Regions from separate parts of the Anoxybacillus sp. CHMUD genome, predicted to be linked through region 4. Evidence: riboswitches for the same ligand, from Rfam matches in the RefSeq annotation. Region 4 holds a riboswitch; each other region holds the start of a gene.

Region 1 (3,147 bases), on a different contig from region 4:
TCTTTTGCCATATGCAGACAGCCACTATTAATAAACAACCCTTCTCCTTCTCCAACAACGATATTTTCCCCATTAACTTGAAAAATGGATTGACCCTTTATAACGAGAATAAATTGTAATTCGTCATGCCAATGGAGCGGTATATATCCATGAACGTTTTGATTAATAATTGTCTCGTAACATGCAACTGGCAACGCAACCGTCCGATGTTCAGTTAATTCTTTTAAATTTCGATCAACCATAAAATCCTTTATTTGCACACTATCACCTCAATATAGTGATATTTTTTTATTCAATCTTTGTATGATTTATAATGTATTTTGTCTTATTATACAAACTATCATAGTACTATTTTTATATTCCGAGGTGAAAAATGAATCATGAATAGAAAAAAAGGATTATTTTTAGTCATCACCGGAGCATTATTTTGGGGGATTGGGGGAACTGTATCAAAAAAACTTTTTCAGTATGGCATCGATGTAGATTGGCTTGTAACGACAAGATTACTCGTAGCTGGTTTTTTACTTTTAATCGTTCAATTTGTTAGGAAAGAAGAGCGCACACAAATATTTTCCGTTTGGAAAACGAAAAAAGCAGTTATCTCATTGATTACCTTCGGATTGCTCGGTATGCTGGCTGTTCAATATACGTATATGGCTTCCATTAAACATGGTAACGCAGCTGTCGCCACATTATTGCAATATTTAGCACCTGTTATGATTATCATTTACTCCGTTTTTCACAGACAAGCTACTATAACAAAAAGAGATGTATTGGCTATTTCGCTCGCCTTAGTTGGTTGCTTTTTCTTATTAACAAACGGTTCTGTTTCCCAACTATCTGTACCACTGCTCGCAATTGTTTGGGGTTTTTTATCTGGCATCGCTTTAGCATTTTATACTCTATATGCTGTTCCTTTACTGAAACAATATCATTCACTTGTCGTTGTCGGCTGGTCCATGGTGATTGGCGGCTTAGCACTAAGCTTTGTTCATCCACCCTGGCAAATGGATTTTAAACACTTAACCATAGAAACGTACTTATACTTAATTTTCGTTATTATATTCGGTACAATGATTGCATTTTGGTTTTATATCGAAAGCTTACAAAGTCTCTCGCCTAAAGAATCAAGCCTATTAGGCAACATTGAACCACTCGCCGCTGTTTTAACAACCGTTTTTTGGTTAAAAGAACCTTTTGGTTTTTTTCAATGGATTGGCACAGCTTGCATTATTACTATGATGTTATTGATAGCATTAAATAAAAAATCCTCCATAGCTGACCATCAATATGCATACAAATCAAAAAATTCACAAACGTTAGGGTGATTACTACATTATTTTTATGTTTTATGTAAAAATACATTAATATTTCTGTTGAAAAAAACAAAAAGTTCGTTTATTCTGAATTTTATACAATAACATAATAAGTTCACGCAACAGGTGGTTCACACATGCTGTGAATCTTAAAAGGGAAGTTTGGTGAAAGTCCAACACGGTCGCGCCACTGTGATGCAGAGCTGTTTATCACAATCCACTGTTTCATTTGAAATGGGAAGGAGATAAACAGCGATGAAGCTAAGTCAGGAGACCTGCCTGTTGTATGCACTTACGACCTACGCGTCATAGGGAGGAGTGAGGACATATGATCTTGAGGCACTTCATGTATCTCAATACGAGCTAGCTATGCCCTCCTTCTGTTTGGAAGAGGGTTTTTTTGCTTGATTGGGATATAAATAACTGGAGGTGCTTAACTTGTTCATTCGTAGTTCAAATGTAGGGTATCCGCGCATTGGTGAAAAAAGAGAATGGAAAAAAACATTAGAATCTTTTTGGAATGGGCAAATAGACAAAGATCAATTCACAAAAACAATGGAAACGATTCGACTCGATTCCATTCGTAAACAACTTGAGAAAGGAATTGATCTCATTCCGATCGGAGATTTTTCTTTATACGATCACGTGCTAGATACCGCATTTATGTTTGGGTATATTCCCAAGCGATTTCAACAAATAAACGATACGCTTGAGCAATATTTTGCAATGGCACGTGGGACAAATGGGCAACATGCGCTTGAAATGACGAAATGGTTTAATACAAATTATCACTACATTGTGCCTGAAATCGGGCAAACGAAGCCGAAATTAGTGGATAATCGCCTATTGAAAGAATACAAGCTTGTAAAAGAAACATTCAATTTAGAAACAAAGCCTGTATTACTTGGACCGATTACGTTTCTTTTGCTTTCTAAGCAATACGCGCGACACGAGTGGCGCAAACATCTCGCACAATTAGTTCCTCTTTATGTGGAATTATTCAAACAACTAAGCGAAGCGGGCGTGTCATTCGTCCAAATCGATGAACCGATTCTCGTTCAAGATATAGACGATGACATAGTCGATGCATTTCGTGATGTATATGAAGTTTTTCATCGCGATGTACCAAATATAAACCTTATTTTACAAACATATTTTGATAGCGTATCGCATTATCGTGAAATCGTTGCTTTACCTGTCGCAGGCATTGGGCTTGATTTCGTGCATGACGATGGCGAGAACATGAAAAACATAAACACGTACGGATTTCCGAAAGATAAAATATTAGTTGCTGGGATTGTAGACGGTCGCAATGTATGGAAAAGCTCGCTTGCCCAAAAAGCAACGCTCCTTCATCATTTAGCAAACGTTGCCGAACAACTGATCATTCAACCGTCTTGCAGCTTACTGCATGTTCCTGTCACGACAAAACATGAACATGCATTGCCGACGGAGCTTGCTGGGGCTTTATCATTTGCCGATGAAAAATTAGATGAAATACGTATGTTGACAGAGTATATGAACGGAAACGTAACGATCGACGAGCTAATCAAATACGATGAACAAACAAACGTTTATTTCGCCAAACTTCACCACGAACAAGAACAAACAGCCGAAACCGTTCCGGTAAGCCGCGTGCCTTACAACGAACGACGAAAAGTACAACAAGCACATTTACAACTTCCGCTGTTGCCAACAACGACGATTGGAAGCTTCCCACAAACGAGCGACGTGCGCCAAGCTCGAATGAAGTGGAAAAAAGGCGAATGGAACGACAATCAATATAAGTCGTTTATAAAAAAAGAAATCGCAAAATGGATCGACATTCAAG
Region 2 (3,147 bases), on a different contig from region 4:
TCCGCACAAATCGGAAAAACAAATGATGCGTTCCTCGTCTCTTGTGCAATGATCGTTGCTTCATAGTCGCGCATCGTTTGGCGAAACAGTTGTGCAACAGCAAGTGAGGCGAGGTGCCAACTTCGTTCGTCATTTTTTATTCGCACCGTCATAAACAATTGCATCGCTGCTTTTTCTAACACAAAAATGAAGCGATACGTCAACAACAATAGCTCAATAAATGCTTTCGGGACGTGCCATTTGCTTAATGCATGAGCAATGCGAAAAAACGGCGTTGTGATCGCGAGAAAAAAGAGAGTAAACGAACTTGCCAATGCTCGCAAGCAAATCGTCGCCACTTCCGCCATATTTTCGCTGACAAAATGAATCGTCCGATCAACGGTAAAAAGAAGTGGCACGCAGCTTCCGATCATGATAAGAACCATAACAATAAAAAAGTGAACACAAACACGCCAAGGTAAGCGCGCATGATAAAGAAGCCAGACGAATAGCCAAACGATAATGATACAGCGAACGACATTCGTTCCACATAACGCCCATATGAGTAACATACACGTAAGCATCAATTTAAATGTGACATTTAATTTAGCAAGCTTGTTTCGGTAAGCCCATTCATCAAGCCAACTAACCATTTCGCTGTCGCCCTTTATATAGCCCGATAATATATCCAATCACTCCCGCACCAAGCGCTGCTTGTACCGAAAATAGTAACGTCTCTACCTCACCGCCTGGCGGCTCAAATAAAACATGAAACCACGGTTCATAATGCGGGGCGATTTGTTGAATCATTTCTTCCGCAAGCGTATCAGCCCCAGCAAACTCCGTATTTTTCACAATAAATAGCGGCAACACGATCAACAATGCAGCAATGAACAACAATATACGATTGTTCATTTGAAAGACACCCCCCTCTCCTTTAACACGTCTAACTCTCGCTTCGAGTACGTATGCAAAAAGTTCCATACGACGACGGTAAGAAGTCCCTCCGTGATCGCAAGCGGTACTTGTGTCACCGCAAAAATGGAAGCGAATTTTAAAAATGCGCCCCATACGCCGCTTGTCACATCTGGAAATGCTAGGGCGAGTTGAAACGACGTCATGACGTATGTCGCCAAATCAGCCATCATCGCCGCTAAAAAGACGGAAATGCGCAGCGATATTCCACACTTTTTACATAGAACGAACAAGACGTACGCAACGAGCGGACCAACGACAGCCATGGAAAACGCATTCGCACCAAGTGTTGTCACTCCGCCATGCGCAAGTAAAAGCGCTTGAAACAATAGCACCGCCGTACCAATGACCGTCATCACGAACGGTCCGAATAAAAGTGCACCAAGACCTGTCCCAGTCGGATGAGAGCTACTTCCTGTAACAGACGGGATTTTTAACGCCGAAAGAACAAATGTAAACGCCGTAGCTAAAGCAAGCAATAACTTTACTTCGGGCCTTTGCCTCATCAAACGCGCAACGTTGCGCATACCGATCAAGAAAAACGGTAAAAATAACAGCCACCAAACGAGCGCCCACTGCCAAGGCAAAAATCCTTCCATAATGTGCATCGCATATACAGAAGGCGAAAGCGCAAATAAAATATAGATGGTTACGCACGCACTAGCGAAAAAAAACAACGGTTTCTTCACTTTTCCTTCCCCCTTGTCGCAACGCTATGTTCAGGTATGACAAACCCTCCATCGTATGTGTACGTCACATAATCAAGCAATACTTTGCCATCTTTTACATGTTTTCGTACAATATCCCTACCGACTTGCTCATCAATCGTACGATACCAAACACCTTCTGGATAAACGATGACGACACATGCATCTTCGCAGCGCCCGTTGCACCTCGTCCGCGTCGTATGAACGCGCCCATGTAACTGCAACCGATCAATTTCATCGCGAATCGCTTGTGTCACCTCTTCCCCTCCTTTTCTCATGCAGCTTCCTCCATTGCAAATAAGCATGTGATGTGTCGTTCCTTGTAAATTCCATGTTGCCATATATGTCGCCCCTTTTTTCAAAATAAAAAAAGCACCCCTAGGTAGAGGTGCAGAAAAAACGAAATATTCAAACAATCATGCATTCACAACCGTTGCTTTCCATCGTCTCCGCACGTCCACCTATATTCCCGTAGGCAGCCGACGTATCGCAAGCAGGCAGGTCTCCTGGCTTAGGTTCATCATTTCGTTGCGCCTTCCCAAAAATCAGTGGCATATTGCAACGAAACTCCCCATCACAGTGGCGGGTACCGCGACGGCTTTGCACCGTTCTTCCCTTTTAAGCATACGGACGTATGCACCGTACTTGCTCATCATATATATTTTTTCAAAGAGCGTGAATGTTAAGAATATAATACACCATTTTTTTCTTCTCGCCTAGTCCATTTACAAAAAAAGCGCCCTCTATTGAGAAGGCGCTTTGTAGTAGTCGCATGAAAACCGTTTGACGAGCGTATGCGGAATAATGATGCGTTTAATTGGCTCATTCGGGTTTTCGATTTGTTGAATTAAATTTCTTGCTGCTTCAAAGCCGAGCTGGAAAATGTTAATGTCTACCGATGTTAATGGCGGACGGGAAATTTCTGATAAAAGCACGTTGTTAAAGCTCACGATCGACAAATCAGCTGGTACGCTTAGCCCCATTTCCGCAAGCGTATTTAATACACCGAGCGCCATTAAATCGTCGGCGACAACGAGCGCAGTCGGCGGTTCTTTCAATGAAAGCAACCCTTTCATCGCCTCTTGGCCGCCTTCTTTTAAAAATTCTTCATGTACAATGTAATCTTTTCGATACGTCAGCCCGGCCGATTTCAACGCTTTTTCATATCCGCGCAAACGATCCATCGTCACAATGAGATTGACGTTTCCGCCGACAAAAGCGATGCGCTCATGACCGAGTTCAATTAAATATTCTGTCGCCTCGCGTGCCGCACGCACGTTATCGTTATCGACATGTGTAATTTCCTCCGCTTTTTTATGCGGTTTCCCGATGACGACAAACGGCACGTCTTCTTTTTGTAAATACGCCATAATTTTATCGTTCGCACGCGAATATAGCAAAATGACCCCATCGACGCGTTTTCCTTGCACCATATGGACGACACCTTCATAAATTTCCGCTTCCGTCTCCCCTGTCGACAACTGCA
Region 3 (3,147 bases), on a different contig from region 4:
ATGCGATTTTCGTTTAAGTCGATGACGTTATCGAGCATACGCACTTGAATCGGAATTAATCTTTCGAGTACATCGTCTTGTACGGCGCGAGCGAGATGAATGCTAGATAAGTTACAAACGACAAAGTCGCCTGGCTTTTTATGAATAATAATTTCACCATCTTGCGTATACTCTTTTGTTACGGTAGTCGCGCTCATATTTTGCATAATTTCCGTACATAAATTGCTAGAATAAATCATGCCCGCATGTTTATTTGGATTCATTCGATTCGCTTCGTCGCGATAAAACATATAAGGTGTACCCGTTTCTAATTGTGATTTTAAAATGCGCTTCATAATTTCAATGGCAGGTACACGTTCTTTACTTAACTCTGGGTGATTGATACATTCTTCGTATTTTTCGCGGAACGAACCACACCCTCGTTCTTCATCGTAAAAATCTTCAAGACCTAGCGGATTCCCATCTTTATCTTTCCACCCCATCACTTTTTTCACTTCATGTGGGTCAAATAAATACCAATCGCCACGCTTTTCGACTTGTTCCATAAATAAATCAGGGATGCATACGCCATAAAATAAATCATGGCATTTTTGCCGTTCATCGCCGTTGTTTAGTTTCGCGTCTAAAAATGAGAAAATGTCTTTATGCCAAACGTCTAAATAGACGGCAATACTTCCTTGTCGCGTACCAAGCTGGTCAACCGATACAGCGGTATTGTTTAATTGACGCATCCATGGGATGACACCAGACGATACGCCTTTAAATCCTTTAATATCCGAGTTGCGTGCCCGAATTTTACCTAAATATACACCAATCCCTCCACCGCCCTTTGATAAACGCGCGACGTCTGTATTTGATTCATAAATGCCGGTTAAGCTATCGTCGACTGTATCAATGAAACAACTCGATAATTGACCGTAAGATTTACCTGCGTTGGCGTACGTTGGTGTAGCGACCGTCATGTATTGGTTCGATAACGCCCAATACGCTTCTTTGACAAGCTCCATTCGTTTTTCTTTTGGCTCATTCACCATCAGCGTAAGAGCAATGGTTAAAAAACGTTCTTGTGGCAACTCATAAATTTCTCCGTCATATCCTTTCGCTAAATAACGATCAACGAGTGTGCGTAATCCGATGTATGTAAATTGCTCGTCTTTTTTCGGATCGATCCATGTCCCCGCTTCTTGTAGTTCTTCTTTCGTATATCGTTCAAGTACAAACGGATCGTAAATACCGAGATCAACGAGCATTGTTTGTAACTCATAAAAGTAGCGGTATGTGTCGGATACATCATAACCCCGATTTATAGCAGCCTCATTGTATAGCTGTTGTAAATAAAGGCGTGCTGCGACAAACGTCCAATCAGGTTGTTCTACGGTGATTTCGTCAAGTGCATTTAAAATGAGTTTGTTCATCATGTCATCGTATGATTTTGTATACGTCAGCGACCGTATCGTACGCTCGATGTATCGCTCGCTTGATAAGTGTGGAAAATCTTTGAAAATATGAAACAATAATGTGCGGGTCGTTTCTTCATTTACTTCTGTTTGTTGTTTTATGTACACCATATAACATCCCTTCCCCTAGAAAATAAAAAAATCCGCTCTCGTTGAGCGGATGAAACGATGGTAAAAGCATGCCTTTTTCCATCGTTTCATCTTCTCAATCCCCGAAGAATATGAAACGATACAAGGAAGGCAGGTCTCCTGACTTGCGCTTCTTCCTACTTTGGATTCCTTCCCATATATGCGCCATAAAACAGCTGACATATACAGTGGTGTTGTTTCCATTTCGTCTGCGCACACAGTTGCGGGGACAGTTCTGGATTCGCACCAGATTCCCTATTAAGTCCGTTTGGACACCTTCGCTTGTCGGTTTCAATATATAGTTATTATCTTGTTTATCATCACAATATATTGTGTAAAAAAGGTTTACGTTTAAAACTATAACGAAAAATCTCAACATTTGCAATCATTATTTTTCATCCTTTGCTACATAGCGTCGATCTTTCATAAACAGCCGCCAAAAATAAATGAATCCTGGAAATAAAATTGCAAAACCAACGATATACGTCAAAAATAAGGCACGAAACGTATTCGGGTGTGTAAATCCCGACTCAATGGTTACATTCGGATAAATCATATACGGTAAATGAGCTTTCCCATATGCATAGCTCGCACAAAAATATTGTAAAACGATCGCAACCACCGCAAGACGCGGTATTCCGCGTCCATGTTTCTTTTTCCGTGGGGGAAGAAAAAGCGCCCCGCCAGCTAAAAGGAACAATATGACGGAAGCGACAAGCCATGGCCAATGAGACATCATTCCATCGTATAGCCACCGTGCTTCATTTCGCATCGTAATCATAATCAACATCGAGGAGAGAAGGGCGAATGGTCCTATAATAAGCGCATCGCGACGATAGATCGCATATGCCTCCGCTTCATTCGCTTCATTTGAGTAATCCGCTAATAAAAGCGAAGAAAGAAAAAGTGTGCTTGTAATCGCAAAGGCAATAAACGCATACTCATGTGGGCTTGTAAATAGACGATCGAGCCGAAGACGACTGACACCATTCATTGTTTCAACGAAAGACCCATGTGTAATGGGCAAGACGCTAATTAAAAATGCTGGAATAAGCAAACCGCTTATGCCTGAAATGTAAATGAGCACTTTTTCATATTTAGGGGCAACGTGCGAAAAAACGAGAAATGCACTACGAACGGTCAGCAAAAGTAAAATAATACTACCAGGGATAAGCAAGATCGTTCCAAGTATAAACGTCGCCCCAGGAAAAAAGCTAACGAGCGCTACGACGATGGCGACGATAAAGACGTTCGTTACTTCCCATGTTGGCGATAAATATCGATTTGCGATTTTCGTTGCTTTTGTTTGTGGACGATTCATATATACCATCGACCAAAAACCTGCTCCGAAGTCCATCGTCGCCATGACGGCGTAAATAAAAATAAATCCCCATAAAATTGAAATCGCAATTAATTCATCTGTCATCATCTTGCTCCTTTCTATATGTGTATAGACAACTGTTGTTCAATCGGATGGCGGCGAAAATACGATCGCAAGACGAGCACGACGGCGATGAGTAAAAATACGTAAATGGACGTAAATAAAAGAAAAAGTGTTCCC
Region 4 (3,147 bases):
CTGCGCCTGTAAGCAAGGAAGCGCTAAGTAAAATCCATAACTTTTTTCGCAACACATGTACGCCAATGTTTGCTGCTGTTCGCTCGCCAAATGAAAAAGCGTTTAACTCGCGAATATGTGTAAATAAGCCGAGAGAACCGATGATAAAAAACGGTACAAATAAAGAAACATATGACCAACCGCGCATCGCGACGCTTCCCATGAGCCAGCTAATGACTTGACGCAATTCCTCACCACTAAGGGCAACCATAAGTGAAATAACCGAGCCGAAAAACGCATTCATGATAATGCCGATTAAAACGATCGTTTCAATTCCCATATTGCGTTCTGCAAGTCGAGCAAATAATAAAACAAACAATAATGTCACGAGCGCACACATAATGCTCACGATCGGTAACGTAAAGCGTCCGAGAAACGACAAATGAAGTTGAAAAAAGAAGACGAGTACCGCTCCGACAGCAGCGCCAGATGATACTCCAATCGTATACGGATCAGCTAAAACGTTTTTTAAAAGCCCTTGGAACGCTACACCAGCAAGTGCTAAGGACGCCCCAATCAAAAAGGCGAGCACCACTCTCGGCACACGAATCGCAATAATAATTTGCGAAATGGTGGCGGGAACGTCCATCGGTGTATGAAACAAATGATGCGACAACGTGTCCCATATAGAAGAAAAGGGAATCGATTGTGATCCAATCGATATCCCTAATAATAGTGCAACGATTGCAATGATGGATGCAGTCATATAGTTATTTAAAAATGTCTGGATAAACGACTTTGGCAATTTCTTCGACCCCTTCAGCTAAACGTGGTCCTGGACGAGAAACTAAATCGGAATTAACATCGTATACGCGTTTATTTTTAATTGCAGGAACTTCTTTCCAAGCTGGGCGAGCGAGCACTTGCTCGACAGCGTTCGGTGTATAGTAACCGTACGTCGTAATAATGACGTCTGGATTTAACGCCACCGCATCTTCTTCAGTAAACATCGGCCATCCTTCTTGGTCGCCGGCTGCGTTTTTCGCATGAATGATCGTTAACATCTCATCCATAAAAGTTCCTTTTCCAGCTGTATAAATTTCTGGAGCAGGAGAAACTTCTACCCAAACGGTCGCTTCTTCTTTCACTTCTTTCGCCTTTTCAGCGATGGCATCAATTTTTTGTTTCATTTGTTGTACAACATCTGTCGCTTCTTTCACTTTTCCTGTCGCTTTTCCGATGAGTTCAATCGATGCATATACGTCGTTGAGCGATGTTGCGTTTGGTACAACAACAACTGTAATGCCTGCATCTTTTAATTGCTTTAATCCTTCTTCAGAGTTATGAGCACTCGATGCATGCGCAAGCACAACGTCTGGTTGAAGCGAAATAATTTTTTCTACATTAAACTCCATACCACCAATTTTTTCTTTGTTTTTCACATCTTCTGGATAGTTATCAAAGTCGCTGACACCAACAATTTTGTCACCAAGTCCTAATGCGTACGCAATTTCTGTATTACTCGGAATAAGCGAAACAATTTTTTTCGGTTCTTTTTCAATCGTGACATCACCAACCGCATCTTTTATGGTGACTGGAAATGCGGCTTGTTCCGTTTTCGCTTCTTGCTTCGTCTCTTTTGCTGGCTCTGCGTTATTGTTGCATGCCGCTAATCCGAGCGTCAACAAAAGCGCAAGAAGCCATACGTAATGTTTCCATTTCATCATTTTTCCCCCTTTTTTATGTATAAAAATAAAAAGCTCACCCCAAACGGAATGAGCTGGAAACAACAAAAGATAATTACTCCTCTTGTCGTTTCGTCGTCTCACTCCCCGAAGACGCGAATGACGAAGCAAAAAGGCAGGTCTACTGACTTATGCGTCATCCTACTTTGAAGCCTTCCCGTACAAATTGTACAGTGGCACGTTTCATTTCGTCAGCATTTACAGTTGCGGGGACAGTTCTGGACTTGCACCAGATTCCCTATTAAGTCTACTAGGTTGCCCGTTCGACACCTTTTTACAACAGACATATATAATTGTCGAACAATTTTTACGTTTCTATCATAGCGAAAAATATCGTTAATAGCAACAAATTTTTTCTATTTTAATGGCAATGTAAATGTAAATGTCGTTCCTTCTCCGAGTTTGCTATGAACAGTAATTGTTCCTTTATGCGCTTCGACGATGTTTTTCGCAATCGCAAGACCTAATCCCGTACCCGATCGGCCGCGCGTGCGTGCTTTATCCGCTTTATAAAAACGTTCAAACACAAACGGCAAATCTTCTTCTGGAATGCCTGAACCAGAATCTTGTACAGAAATGCGTACTACTTCTTCGTCCGCATCGACAATGACGCGCACTTCCCCGCCTTCATCTGTATGACGAAGAGCGTTATCAATTAAGTTCGTCAACACTTGTTCAATGCGATCAGGGTCGAATGAAACGATGAGCTCATCGTTCATTTCAACAAGCAAATGAACTCCTTTTTCTTTCGCTAACGCTTGAAACTTATGAATAATGCGCTCTATATATGGTTTGAGCGGTACTTGTTCGTGATGAAGCGTTAAATGACCCGCTTCCATGCGCGCTAAATCAAGCAAATCATTGACAAGGCGTCCCATGCGCAACGATTCATCATAAATGACTTTTGCTAGTTCTTTTTTCTCTTCATCTGTTGCCGCAATATCATCGACGATCGCTTCGCTATATCCTTGCAACATCGCAATCGGCGTGCGCAACTCATGCGAGACGTTTGCGATAAAATCCTTACGTAACTTATCTAATCGTCGTTCTTCTGTCATGTCACGAAGCACCGCAACAGCTCCACGAATAACTTTACCATTGTATAGCGGAGTCATAACAATGACCCAATTGCGACCTTGTAAAGCGATTTCGGCAGCTTGTTCCTTTTCTTCCGTTACCGCTTTTTTGAACAATTCATTTACTTGCGGAGGAAGGGGTAATAAATCGTCGCGCTGCCCTTGTTCGTAGTACCATGCTTGTAAAAATCGGTCGGCAGGTGGGTTTGTAATAAGCACTTCGCCATTTCGATTGAGCGTAATGACGCCATCCGCCATGCTGCTTAAAATGCTTGCCAATTGCTCTTTTTCTTGGTTTAACGCATTAATGTGAAATTGCAGTTGCCGCCCCATTTGATTAAATGCCA

The links. A riboswitch is a leader RNA that binds a small molecule or an ion and turns the genes downstream of it on or off. The one in region 4 is predicted to bind cobalamin.
Region 1: linked by a shared signal. The riboswitch ahead of metE (5-methyltetrahydropteroyltriglutamate--homocysteine S-methyltransferase) and the one ahead of ETB99_RS07260 (ABC transporter substrate-binding protein) in region 4 are both predicted to bind cobalamin.
Region 2: linked by a shared signal. The riboswitch ahead of ETB99_RS02840 ((2Fe-2S) ferredoxin domain-containing protein) and the one ahead of ETB99_RS07260 (ABC transporter substrate-binding protein) in region 4 are both predicted to bind cobalamin.
Region 3: linked by a shared signal. The riboswitch ahead of ETB99_RS08325 (ribonucleoside-diphosphate reductase subunit alpha) and the one ahead of ETB99_RS07260 (ABC transporter substrate-binding protein) in region 4 are both predicted to bind cobalamin.

Annotation. Positions count from the first base shown of each region.
Region 1 covers NZ_SDLG01000022.1:30,734-33,880, forward strand. Annotated here, with positions in the region: gene ETB99_RS12440 (AraC family transcriptional regulator) at 1-260, opposite strand, end outside; gene ETB99_RS12445 (DMT family transporter) at 381-1,328, shown strand; cobalamin riboswitch at 1,424-1,613, shown strand; gene metE (5-methyltetrahydropteroyltriglutamate--homocysteine S-methyltransferase) at 1,755-3,147, shown strand, end outside.
Region 2 covers NZ_SDLG01000003.1:77,516-80,662, forward strand. Annotated here, with positions in the region: gene ETB99_RS02825 (CbiQ family ECF transporter T component) at 1-632, opposite strand, end outside; gene ETB99_RS02830 (energy-coupling factor ABC transporter substrate-binding protein) at 625-894, opposite strand; gene ETB99_RS02835 (energy-coupling factor ABC transporter permease) at 891-1,643, opposite strand; gene ETB99_RS02840 ((2Fe-2S) ferredoxin domain-containing protein) at 1,640-2,002, opposite strand; cobalamin riboswitch at 2,141-2,321, opposite strand; gene ETB99_RS02845 (LacI family DNA-binding transcriptional regulator) at 2,405-3,147, opposite strand, start outside.
Region 3 covers NZ_SDLG01000009.1:81,272-84,418, reverse strand. Annotated here, with positions in the region: gene ETB99_RS08325 (ribonucleoside-diphosphate reductase subunit alpha) at 1-1,568, opposite strand, end outside; cobalamin riboswitch at 1,681-1,881, opposite strand; gene ETB99_RS08320 (cytochrome d ubiquinol oxidase subunit II) at 1,975-3,012, opposite strand; gene ETB99_RS08315 (cytochrome ubiquinol oxidase subunit I) at 3,027-3,147, opposite strand, start outside.
Region 4 covers NZ_SDLG01000008.1:18,811-21,957, reverse strand. Annotated here, with positions in the region: gene ETB99_RS07265 (FecCD family ABC transporter permease) at 1-784, opposite strand, end outside; gene ETB99_RS07260 (ABC transporter substrate-binding protein) at 750-1,706, opposite strand; cobalamin riboswitch at 1,822-2,013, opposite strand; gene ETB99_RS07255 (ATP-binding protein) at 2,081-3,147, opposite strand, start outside.